Regions from separate parts of the Sphaerospermopsis reniformis genome, predicted to be linked through region 2. Evidence: riboswitches for the same ligand, from Rfam matches in the RefSeq annotation. Region 2 holds a riboswitch; the other holds the start of a gene.
The links. Region 2 has a riboswitch for cobalamin ahead of FFR48_RS09190 (energy-coupling factor ABC transporter permease). Riboswitches for the same ligand answer to the same signal wherever they lie in the genome.
Positions count from the first base shown of each region.

Region 1: linked by a shared signal. The riboswitch ahead of FFR48_RS16845 (DUF1636 domain-containing protein) and the one ahead of FFR48_RS09190 (energy-coupling factor ABC transporter permease) in region 2 are both predicted to bind cobalamin.

Region 1 covers NZ_BJCE01000123.1:9,115-15,438, forward strand. Annotated here, with positions in the region: gene FFR48_RS16830 (ABC transporter substrate-binding protein) at 1-131, opposite strand, end outside; gene FFR48_RS16835 ((2Fe-2S) ferredoxin domain-containing protein) at 311-1,183, opposite strand; gene FFR48_RS16840 (TonB-dependent receptor plug domain-containing protein) at 1,221-3,320, opposite strand; partial or broken gene FFR48_RS16845 (DUF1636 domain-containing protein) at 3,569-3,901, opposite strand; cobalamin riboswitch at 4,191-4,333, opposite strand; gene ilvB (biosynthetic-type acetolactate synthase large subunit) at 4,596-6,324, shown strand, end outside.
Region 2 covers NZ_BJCE01000047.1:15,603-21,926, reverse strand. Annotated here, with positions in the region: gene recJ (single-stranded-DNA-specific exonuclease RecJ) at 1-88, shown strand, start outside; gene FFR48_RS09210 (Uma2 family endonuclease) at 138-851, shown strand; gene FFR48_RS09205 (energy-coupling factor ABC transporter ATP-binding protein) at 839-1,660, opposite strand; gene cbiQ (cobalt ECF transporter T component CbiQ) at 1,635-2,447, opposite strand; gene FFR48_RS09195 (energy-coupling factor ABC transporter substrate-binding protein) at 2,457-2,759, opposite strand; gene FFR48_RS09190 (energy-coupling factor ABC transporter permease) at 2,746-3,525, opposite strand; cobalamin riboswitch at 3,548-3,688, opposite strand; gene ctpB (carboxyl-terminal processing protease CtpB) at 4,426-5,775, shown strand.

The DNA of each region.
Region 1 (6,324 bases), on a different contig from region 2:
GTGTTGTTATTTATATGATTTTGAGTTATAGGATTTTTTGTACTATGACAGGCAATAATAAATGTGGCTATAAGGCAAAATTGACATAAAAAAATGATTAGTTTTGAGTAAGGAAGTTTTGAAAATTTCATTCTTGCTAAATATTTGTTAAATAGTGAGATTTTGTAGGTTGGGTTGTTCGCGTTGCGAAGCAATGGAACGAAACCCAACGCCAAGCTTTGGTATTTTTTGCTAATGTTGGGTTTCACTGAAGCAGGGCTAAAGCCCTTACTACGAGCATATTTTTACAGAAAAATTAATGGGGAGTAGCTTATACTTTTTCCGGTGGATATAAGTTTTCAGCCACCTTATTACCCTTGACTAAATGTTCATTGACAATATTTTCTGCCACATTAGAATTAACGCGAGTGTACCAAGTTCTATCATTAGAATAGAAAACCACAGGTCCTAATTGACAAACTTCTAAACAACCAGATGTTCTTACTTCTATATCTAAACCTGCATTTTCCACTGCTGATTTTAACGCCTCAAATGTAGGTTGCCATTTGCGAGAAGGAAGACAGCGAGTAGAAGTACAAACTGAAATATAGGAATGTTTGAGAGGATTTTTATTAAAGGGAATTGGTTTAATTCCTAACACATAAATATCTCTCAAATCTTGATACAAAGCTAACTTTTCTAAATTTGGTTTTCCTTCTGGTAATAAATTTTCCCCATCTACCAAAGGATTAGGTAATAAAATCGTCATCAATTGTTCATTCGCACCATTCCAAAATTGAATCCCCCAACTTCTAGGATTTCCTTCTGGATTAAACCGCCGATAAAAAGCTGCACGAGAAACTAGACGCTGCTTCCTCACTTCCACAGGAGTTTTACATAAAGGTCCACCGAAATTAGTATCAATACACAAATGTAAATGCCACCCTTCAGCGGCCACTGTCAAATATCCATCATAGAGAATACATAGTTTTGGAGGTGCATTAAATTCCAACTCTAAAACACTACCTTGAACAATATGGGCAATTCCCACCTGCTGCCAATTTTGCTCAAATAAAGTATACATTAACGATGCTAAAACATCACTCCCACAATCAAAATATTCATACTCAACACATCCACCCGTAGATAGATTTTCTGTTTCTATTTTATTCATTGGTTGTACACAACAATTAAACTCAGCCATTCGTACTTCTCCTTTGCATCTTTGCGTGAGATAATTATTAAAAACTAGAACTCAAACCCACTTGAAATACCCTACCCCCATCAGGAAAACCAGGGAATAACTGATAACGCTGATTAAACAAATTATCCAAGCTACAAGTCAATACTAGCCTATCATTAATTGGCACACGCATCTTCATATCAAAAGTGGTATATCCCGGCAAAAATTCTGTATTTGTATTATTGGTTGGATATCCGTTTAAAGAATTCATTAACAAACCAAAATACCAACCTTGGGGATTTTCATAAGACACACCAAAATTTAACTTATCTGCACCTGCAAAACGTAATTCTTTGTCAACCTCTGCGGGATTACCGCTTTTTAAAATACGTGGGTCATTGGCTGTATAATTCACAAAACCATAGATATTTCTTGCTAGTTGTAAATTCAGAGATGCTTCAATTCCTTGAGTTTGGACTAAACCAATATTTTCCCAAGTTCCCGTATTCCCATTTATTGGTGGAGTGAGTCTTGTAAAGGCAATGGTATCAGAAACACGGTTGCTAAAAAATGTCAACCGCAGTAAGCCGATATTGCCTATTTTTTGGTCAATTCCCACATCAAAACTATCACCTTTTTCTGGTTTTAAATCAGGATTACCAATGTTAGTAGGATTATTATTAAATAAATTGGCAATTGTGGGGGCGCGGAAGTTTCTGATATAGTTAGCTCTCAGGGTAGTGGAATCAGAAACTGCGAATTTTGCACCTACAGATGGAGATGTAAATGAACCATTAACTAAACTACTAAAATCTTGACGCACTCCTAAATTGACGTTTAAACTAGGAGAAAACTGAATGTCATATCTACTAAATATCGCCCCTTGACTGATACCATCATCATAATTTACTCGTAAAATATTTGTCCCGTAATTAAAGGAAGTGTTGCGGACATTAGTATTACGATAATCAAAGCCATAAACTAAGGTTTGATTTTTAGATAAATTCCAATTATGGGTAATTTGCACACCATAGGAATCTTGTTGAGTATCAAAGCGATTTTGAGATGTAATTGCACCACTACGATTATCAAAGCGAGTGTTGAGAAAATCGGCGTAAATTCTCGCTTTTAATAGTGAATCATCTCCCTTTCCTAATTTAGAGTTCCAGGTTAAATCAGTGAGAACTTGGTCTGTGTATTTTCGGTTATTCTCGGTGAGAGAGTTAAAAAATCCCTGTCCAAATTGGGGTACAGGAATGGGTACACCTCCGGGTGATCCCTGTTCTTTCCCTAAGTATAAAGTTGATAAAGCTAAGGTATTACGTTTGTCTAAATTAGCTTCTAATTTGAGATTAAAGTTGTTGAATAGTGCGTCATTATTTTTTCTTGTCCCTTCAAAGTTAGCTTCAGGAATGCTAAAGGGATAATTATTTTGTGCTTGGGTACGGTTGTAACCAACTACCCAAGAAATATCACCAGATTTCCCGCTATTTTGAATGCTTTGTTGGTTGAGTCCATAAGACCCAATGTTAACTTTCGTTGTGGTGGTAATTTTATCTGTAGGACGACGGGTAACAATGTTAATTACTCCACCAATTGCGTCTGAACCATAGAGGGTTGAACCACCTCCGGGTAAGACTTCAACTCTTTCAATATTATTACTGGTAAATTCTGAAAGGTCGAAACCTCCACCACCTAAATTATTAATTGGTCTTCCATCCAATAATATTAAAACTTGACCGGTGTTAGAACCGCGAATAAATTGACCACTTAAAGCGTTGACTTCTGTTCCTACAGTTCCATCACCCAAAATACCCGGTAAAAATCGCAGTGCTTCTTTGACTGTTCTTGCACCTTGCGCTTCCATTTCTTCCCCAGTGATGACGTAAACCGGACGAGTAGAATCTTTGACTGTTCCTTCTCGACGAAAGGGTGAAAATACTGGTTCGTTAAGAATACTATCAATCACTGTGATTTCTATATCCGGTTCTTTTTCCTCTGTTTGTGCAATTGGTTGTAAGTCTTGGGCGGAATTTTCAGATTTTGGTGTAACTTCTGTGGCTATGCTGGGGTAATTTTTCCCTAATATCCCGGATGTAATGGTCAAACTAGAAATCAGTATTTGAGTTCCCCACCTGATAATAAGCTGAGTACGCATTGGTAGTTAGGTCCCTGAATAAATAAATACTGGTGGTCTGCACAAAAGTTTTTAGCCTGTAAATTTTGGTAATGATTATTATTATCACAGTTAGGGTAAGTTTTGCAAGCTAGTTTCAAGCTAGTTTCTGGGTTTGTCTGGAGGACTAAAGTCCTCACTACGAACTTTAATTAACAGGAATTTTTGGTGAGTTTTGCCCATTTACTGAGGGGTGGTATTTTGGCTAATATGCCTGTTTTTAAAGCTTATGGACGTTCTGACCAAGGTATTAAACCCTTGGGGCTAGTGTAGTATTGGGTGGCACATAGCAGTATGGCAGATACACTATCATCAACTGCTAAGTTACCGAAAAGATAGGTAAATTTCTCTTCTCCTTGCAAAGCGATAACGCAAGCATGGTTGCAAGCTCTCATACATTGGACTCCCTGAATGGAGAATTTAGAGTGCAGTTCCCAAGTTTGTGCGAGTTGTTGAAGTTGTTGTAATAGCTGCTGTCCGCCACCTTCACCTATCTGTTTACCGTCTTTCCACACACTAGCGCAGGTTGTACAGACTAATAAAGTATGTTGTTTTTTTTGCATTAATTTTTATGTATTGCAGATTGAAATGACGAATAGCTTTACTTACACTGCAAGCTTAAATTTGGCTAGGACAAGGAATCATGCAAATATGTAAAGATGAAACTGAGGATACAATCCGGTTTTCAGGTTTGTATCTATCACCTTCTAAATAGCTATTGATATATGTAGGGAAAATTTTACAATATCATAGAAATGTCTATGGTACCACCTATATTTGACTCTATGAGACAGTGATAATTTTTGATGAAGAGAGTTTTAATTGTGTTATTCATCTGTACCTCGCAGATGGAAGTAGGTTATCATGGCGGCGGGCATTCTGACTTTGAAGTGTTAACTTCATTACATCTGCGGGACAGTGCTGGATTTACACCAGGCTTTCCCCGTTACCTCTGATGGCTGTTCCCCATCAGAACCGTTAGCTGGACTGTACCATAGTAGTGATGCAGATTTTCAGATGTTTACAAATTGTAAAGTAATCTGGCATCACAAATACCAATACTCAGATACTCTGACTTCCCCGCTTTTCTAAAGCAAATCCAAATTAGGTATTTGATGAATTAGTAATAATGTATTAAAAATTTAAAAAAGCCACTCAATTAAAAGTGGTTTTTATTTTGGGTGTAGAATTGGATTACCCTGAAATTCTAAATACAAAATCTAAGGCTTAACTTTTAGTTATATTTTGAGGTTAACCGTGCCATCGTCTTCTCAAATCAGTCTCCCACAATCGGAAAATCAGAAACAGTCTGCTGTCTCTAAATCTACCCCTGTAACTCCAAAACGGGCAACTGGCGGTTTTGCTTTGTTAGATAGTCTGCTGCGTCATGGTGTTGAGTACATTTTTGGTTATCCCGGTGGAGCAATTCTACCGATTTATGATGACCTTTACAAAGTAGAGGAAACTGGTACAATTAAACACATTCTTGTCAGACACGAACAAGGTGCTTCCCATGCTGCTGATGGTTATGCCCGTGCAACTGGCAAGGTAGGAGTATGTTTTGGTACTTCTGGTCCAGGAGCAACTAACCTGGTAACGGGTATTGCGACTGCTTACATGGATTCTATTCCCATGATTATTGTCACTGGACAAGTACCACGGGCAGCAATTGGTACTGATGCTTTCCAGGAGACAGATATTTACGGTATTACTTTACCCATTGTTAAGCATTCTTATGTAGTGCGTGATCCTAAAGATATGGCGCGAATTGTGGCGGAAGCGTTCCACATTGCCAGTACGGGTAGACCTGGACCTGTTTTGATAGATGTTCCTAAAGATGTGGCTTTAGAAGAATTTGATTATGTGCCTGTAGAACCAGGTTCAGTTAAATTACCAGGATATCGTCCCACAGTTAAAGGCAACCCCAGACAAGTTAACGCAGCTATCCAGTTAATTCGTGAAAGTCGTCGTCCTTTATTGTATGTCGGTGGGGGTGCGATCGCGGCTAATGCTCACGAAGAAGTTAAACAATTAGCAGAATTATTTAATATCCCTGTCACCACAACCTTAATGGGTATCGGTGCATTTGATGAACATCATCCCCTATCTGTGGGAATGTTGGGAATGCACGGAACAGCTTACGCTAACTTTGCGGTGACAGATTGTGATTTACTGATTTGTGTTGGTGCAAGATTTGATGACCGGGTAACAGGTAAATTAGATGAGTTTGCCTCCCACGCTAAAGTTATTCACATTGACATTGATCCAGCAGAAGTAGGTAAAAACCGTGTTCCTGATGTGCCTATTGTTGGTGATGTCAAAAACGTTTTAAAAGATTTATTACGGCGCTGTCAAGACGCAAACGGCAAAGCAACACCCAACCAAAATCAAGAATGGTTGAATTTAATCAACCAGTGGAAACAGGATTATCCTTTGGTTGTACCTCATCATGCTGATAGTATTTCTCCCCAAGAGGTAATTGTGGAAGTTGGTCGTCAAGCACCCAACGCTTTTTATACTACTGATGTGGGACAACATCAAATGTGGGCAGCCCAATTTTTGAAGAATGGTCCAAGACGCTGGATCTCTAGTGCAGGTTTAGGAACAATGGGTTTTGGTGTACCTGCGGCGATGGGTGCAAAGGTAGCTTTCCCTGATGAAGAGGTAATCTGTATCAGTGGTGATGCTAGTTTCCAAATGTGTTTACAGGAATTGGGGACTTTAGCGCAATATAGTATAAATGTCAAGACCGTAATTTTAAATAACGGTTGGCAGGGAATGGTGCGCCAGTGGCAACAAGCCTTTTACGGTGAGCGTTATTCCTGCTCTAACATGGAAGTAGGGATGCCAGATATTGAACTTTTGGCACAGGCTTATGGTATTAAAGGTATGGTGATTAATACCAGAGAAGAGTTAGCAGATAAAATCGCGGAAATGCTGGCACATAATGGACCTGTAGTGGTAGATGTGCGTGTTACTAAGGATG
Region 2 (6,324 bases):
ATTACAAGAAGAACAATTTCAAAAAAAATATTTTGCCACAGTTCCTATATCTACTATTCAGGCGATCGCTTTTAATGGTTTACTTTGATAACAGTAAGATATAATCAATTTACCTACCCATAATATTATTTGCAGTTATGGTTAACACTTCTGTAAAAACTGTCCATAATTATCCTGATTATATTCCGCCTTTAGAAAGTGGCGATCGCCTGACTCGTCCAGAATTTGAGCGCCGTTATAGTGCTATGCCAAATCTCAAAAAAGCTGAATTAATTGAAGGAGTAGTTTACGTGGCTTCCCCTCTGCGTTTTGAACCTCACGCCGAACCTCATGCTAATTTAATGGGTTGGTTGTGGTCTTATAAAATAGTTACACCTGGTGTCAGACTGGGTGACAATGCAACAGTAAGACTAGATTTAGACAACGAACCTCAACCCGATGCTGTACTATTAATAGATACAGCCTGTGGTGGCAAGTCTTATATAGGCGCAGATGGTTATATAGAAGGCGCACCAGAATTAATCGCAGAAGTAGCAGCCAGCAGTGCTACCAAAGATTTATATGATAAAAAAAGAGCCTACCGTCGCAATGGAATTGAAGAATATATAGTTTGGCAGGTTTTTGAAGGTACTGTAAGTTGGTTCAGTTTAAAGAATGGTGAATATATAGAACTGGTAGCAAATGAACAAGGAATAATTAAAAGTCAAGTATTTCCAGGTTTATGGCTGAATGTTTCCGCATTAGTAACAAGAAATATGTCACAAGTAATGGCTACTTTACAGACAGGTTTAAGTTCAGGAGAACATCAAGATTTTGTAGAAAAATTAGCTGGAAATAGTTATATATCCTGAAATATCCGTTGTTTCACCCGTTCTAAAACGGCTTTCTCCTCAACAGATAGCCCTGCAAATAACATTTCATATATTAATGGTACACCTAATTCTAACTCCTCTAAAAGATGATACTGACTAAATACATCTTCTGGTGTTCCTTCTAAGATCAATCTTCCTTTATCCATAACAAAAACCCAATCTGCCCAACGATAAACTAAATCTAAATCATGGGTAGCCATTAATAAAGTTGTGCCATTACCATGAATTTTTTTGAGCGTATTCATCAGGTTACGAGTGTGTTTTATATCTAAATATGCTGTAGGTTCATCTAATATTAAAAGTTGAGGTTCTAATACCATGACATCAGCTATAGAAACTCGTTTTTTCTGCCCTAAGCTAAGATGATGTACGGGTTTTTCTGCTAAACTGTTTAGCCCAAATTCACCTAATATTTTCTCGACTCTGATTTGAATTTCCGATGGGGATAAACCCAAATTACACAACCCATAGGATATATCTTCCTCAACAGTAGATGCGACTAATTGCTGTTCTGGATCTTGAAATACTAAACCAATTTTTTGCCGTAATTTTGTCAGATAGTTTCTATGATAGCTTAACGGTTCATGCAACCATTTGATAATTCCCCGTTCAGGTTTATATAAACCATTAGCTAATAAAAATAGCGTGGTTTTACCACAACCATTTTGACCAATTAAGGCACACTTTTTTCCAGAGGGAATTTTTATATTTAACCCATTTAAAACTGATTGTTGTGTACCTGGATAGGTGTAATATACTTGTTCAAATTCTAGTAAATATTCCTGCATTCCATCCTAATTCTATTGCTATTAAGACTACACAGCCACTAATTGCTTCAATAATATATCGTTTAGATAATTGATAACGTTGGGGATGCCAGACTCTAAATTCTTCTGTCATTCCCCTTGCTGCTAATCCCAAAGAAAAACGATGATATTGTTGTAAAGTACGCTGTAACAATTGTCCTATTAATATTGCTAAACTTCTCATTCCTATTTTCCAGTTGCGGTAGCCACAACGAGAATTTTGTGCTATCCATAATTCATTGGCTGTGTTTAGAATTATGAAAATAAACCGATACATTAATAATAATAAATCGGTTAAAATTGCTGGAAATTTTAAGTATCGTAGCGTTTGTAATAATTCTGTAAATGGCACAGTTAACATGAGAAAATATAAACAAGAAATGGCTGCAAAGGCACGACAAAAAATTACTAAAGCTTGTATACTTCCACTGTGACTAATGTAAATATAAACAGTACCAAACTTTAACCCATATATTAAATCTCTTTGAATTTGTGAAAAGTTAGCGAGGTTGACCATATTAATTGTTAATGCTGGTAAACTTGTCAACCAGAAAAAACTAGCAAAAATTAACAACCGCAAATAGATTTTCAGAGGAATTTTAGCATACACTACTGTCCAAATACCCATCCATAATGATAGTAAAATTTGTACAAATGGATGGGTGAAAAGTGCAAGTAACAGCGTAGTAAAGGCAAAGATGATTTTATGTGTTGGGGGAATTTGTCGCAGTTGATTAGTATAAGCTAAAGTATCTAATTTTAGGCTCATTGTGTAGACTTATTCTTCATGTTTTTGTTGTTGAGAACGTCCTTTATACAAACCAATAGCATAACCAATTACTCCCGCACCTATGGCAGCTTGAGCAGAAAATAATAAACTAGCTACTTCCCCACTAGGAGGTTCAAATATTGATTGAAACCAAGGTTGATATGCGGGTTGAATTTGACTAATGGCGGTTTTGGCTTTGTCATCGGCACCACCAAAATCAGCATTTCTGACTAATATGAGGGGAGCAAATGCTAACGCGAATACAGCTAAGACTAATAGCCAGTTATTAAAATCTTGTTTAGACTGATTCATTACTTTCAGTTTCCCGTTTGATTAACTTTAGCAATTCTAATTCTTGAGGATTATAGGATTGTAACCAATTCCATACCAACACCGTTAGCAGTCCTTCACTAATAGCTAAAGGAACTTGAGTAATAGCAAAGATACCAGCGAACTTGGTAAATGAAGCGATAAACCCACCAACAGGTGCGGGAAAAGCTAAAGCCAGTTGGATAGAAGTAATAATGTAGGTGAGTAAATTAGCGATCGCTGCTGATAAAAATATAGCAATTCTTTGTTTACCACTACACCGAATAATGAGATGATAGATCCAGTAAGCGGCAAACGGTCCAGCGATCGCCATTGAAAAAGCATTTGCTCCCAGAGTTGTCAAACCACCATGTGCCAGTAACAAAGCTTGGAACAATAGTACCAAAGTTCCTAAAACTGTCATCGTCAAAGGTCCAAACAGCACCGCACCTAACCCTGTACCTGTGGGGTGAGAACAACTACCTGTCACAGAAGGAATTTTTAACGCTGACAAGACAAAAGTAAAAGCACCAGCTAACCCCAACAATAACTTCAATTCTGGGTTAGCTTGAGTAATGCGAGTCAAACTTCGCAAACCGAAAACAAAAAATGGTAATGCTACAACCCACCAAAAAACCGCCCATTGCACTGGTAAAAAACCTTCCATAATATGCATAGCATAGGCAGGTTTAGGTAAACCAACTACTAAGTAAAAACTAATAAATCCCATCAGGGTTAGACTCATCCAACCCCGTTTTTTTAGAGACATAATCTGTACCTCGCAGATTGATGTAAAAGTATTGTCATCGGCGGGCATCCTGACTTAACCTAATAATGGTTCACAGTTGCGGGACAGCGCCGGACTTGCACCGAACTTTCCCCCTTGCGTCCAATGACTGCTCCTCATCAGAACCGATGGGAGTAACAATATCATGACTAACGCCAGTTGCTAGTAAAGTTTTGCAAATATAGCAAAAGTCAGGAGTCGTAGGAGCGAAGCATTCGGGCGACTAATTATCAATTAGACATCTCCGAAAATTAAAGGCGAAGCCATAGTAAAATAAAGTATCGGAGCGTGGCGGAGATACTTTAATTTCATTTCGGTGGTTGTGGCTCACTCGATTTTCTTATAAATTTCCCGGACAATACTACCACCAAGCACAAAAAAGGCATCGACAGGCTGTGAAGAAGCAAAAACTAAGGTTATAGTAGTGAAAGTCAGCCAACTTAGCAGGATCAAACACAACCCAAAAGCAATATTTCGTAACAATCGCCACAGTTTTCTAAATCTCATCAGCCAAGAAACTAATGATTTGATGGTAGGTTTGTGCTTCATAACATAGAAAATTAAAGCTTTATTGTTTAATATTGAAAAATCCAGCCATCAAGTCAACAAAGCGCTATCTTAGGAAAAGGATCTTAGTTGAAAAAAGAAAAGAGTGATGAAATTCACACAAATGCTGTGGCTGCTTTAACAGTAAAACCACTTCCATCCCAGCGATATTTATTAATAAAAAGACCGTAATTTCCACATCATTTACAAAGGAAAAAATGATGGATTAATCTTAGATTAAGCATAGCTCATAAGTAGAGTATAAAAACTTAAAAATTTCAGGAAAGCCTGATTGCTAAACTGTCAACAATACAATTATTTATTCCATCTGTATACATGAATCAATCTGCGAAACGTCACTCACCGCTCCAAGCAGCCTTGATTGGTGGAGCGATCGCTACAACTGCTACTATATCTTTATTTGGTCAAGCTTGGACAAAGTGTGTTCAAGCCGCTTTACAAGATAGTCCAAAAGCGTTAGTTGACCAAGTATGGCAACTTGTAAATAGGGAATATGTTGATGGCAAATTTAATCAACAAGATTGGCAAGCAATTAGGCAAAGCCTGTTAAGCAAAGAATATACCTCCAATGAACAAGCTTATGTAGCTATCCGCCAAGCCTTGCAAAGATTGGGTGATCCTTACACGCGGTTTATGGATCCCAAGCAATTTGAAGCCCTCACCCGTCAAACATCTGGAGAGGTTACGGGAATTGGCATTCGCATGGAAATCAACGAAAAAAACCAGCGATTGACAGTGGTTGAACCTCTAGAAAATTCTCCAGCCCAGAAAGCAGGTATTAAAACAGGGGATGAAATTGTAGCGATTAACGGTAAACCCACTCTCAATATGAAAGTGGAAGAAGCATCTAATTTGATTCGTGGTCAAGCGGGTACTGCCATCACCTTACGACTGTCAAGACCGGGAAAAAATCAGTTTGATGTCAAGCTGACGAGGGCAACTATCGAAGTTCCCATAGTAAATTATACCCTCAAACAAGACGGTGGCCGTCGCATTGGCTATATTCGGTTAAGGGAGTTTAGCAGCCACGCTGCGGATCAGATGCGAAAAGCGATTCGTGACTTGAATCGTCAAAACGCTGATTCCTTTGTCTTAGACTTGCGTGGCAACCCAGGCGGTTTATTACAAGCAAGTATTGAAATAGCGCGGATGTGGCTAGATAATGGTGGCATTGTCAAGACAGTAGACCGTGTGGGAGATAGTGAAGAAACCAAAGCCAATCGCACAGCTTTGACAAATCGACCCTTAGCTGTACTTGTAGACGGTAATTCCGCTAGTGCTAGTGAAATTCTCACCGGCGCACTCAAGGATAATAACCGGGCGGTAGTTGTAGGTAGTCAAACCTTTGGTAAAGCCTTGGTACAATCAGTCCATGAACTGAATGACGGTTCTGGGTTAGCTGTCACCATTGCCCACTACTATACCCCCAAAGGTACGGATATTAACAAGACAGGAATTATACCAGATATTCAGCTAGATTTAACGGAAGCACAGGAGCGTCAGTTAGCTGCTAATCCCAATTTAATTGGAACTCTAAATGACCCACAATACGCTCGTGCTATTCTAGCTCTCTCTAATACAAAATTTGCCCAACCTACAACACCTTCTCAAACTTCTCAAAATACTCAACCTTTGAGTATTCGCGCTGAAGATTTGAAATTTTAATTTTAAGGAGTCAGAAGTCAGGAGTCAGTAGGGGCAAACCCCCCGTGGTTGCACTTACAGAAGTCAAGAGTAAAGACTTGAAAAATAAGATCCCCGATTTCTTGAAGATGTCGGGGATCTGCTATTATTTATACTATAAATAGGGGTTGCTGAATAAAACGGATTGCCCCTTCAGGGGCAGTCATGGTAGATTGTTTTTAACAGGAATGGTAATCAACCTGTATAAAAACCTAACTGCCTAACGGCAATCTGTACTTTGACAACTGAAGATTGGTGGGTTCTATTCCATAGTTCTAGTTTCTTGCGAGGAATAGGTAAAATCTACCCTTCGGGAAGGCGCTTCGCGTCTACATGGGAGCTAGACTTGTGTTGAGCGCACTTGTACTGAGCCTGTCCTGAGCCTGTCCTGAGCCTGTCCTGAGCCTGTCCTGAGCGGTGTCGAAGGGCGGTGTCGAAGGGCGCAGTCGAAGTAAGTCGAAGTAGTCGAAACACGACACAGAATTTAAACTCAAACAAAATTTGGCATCATCCAACTAGGGAAGGGCATTC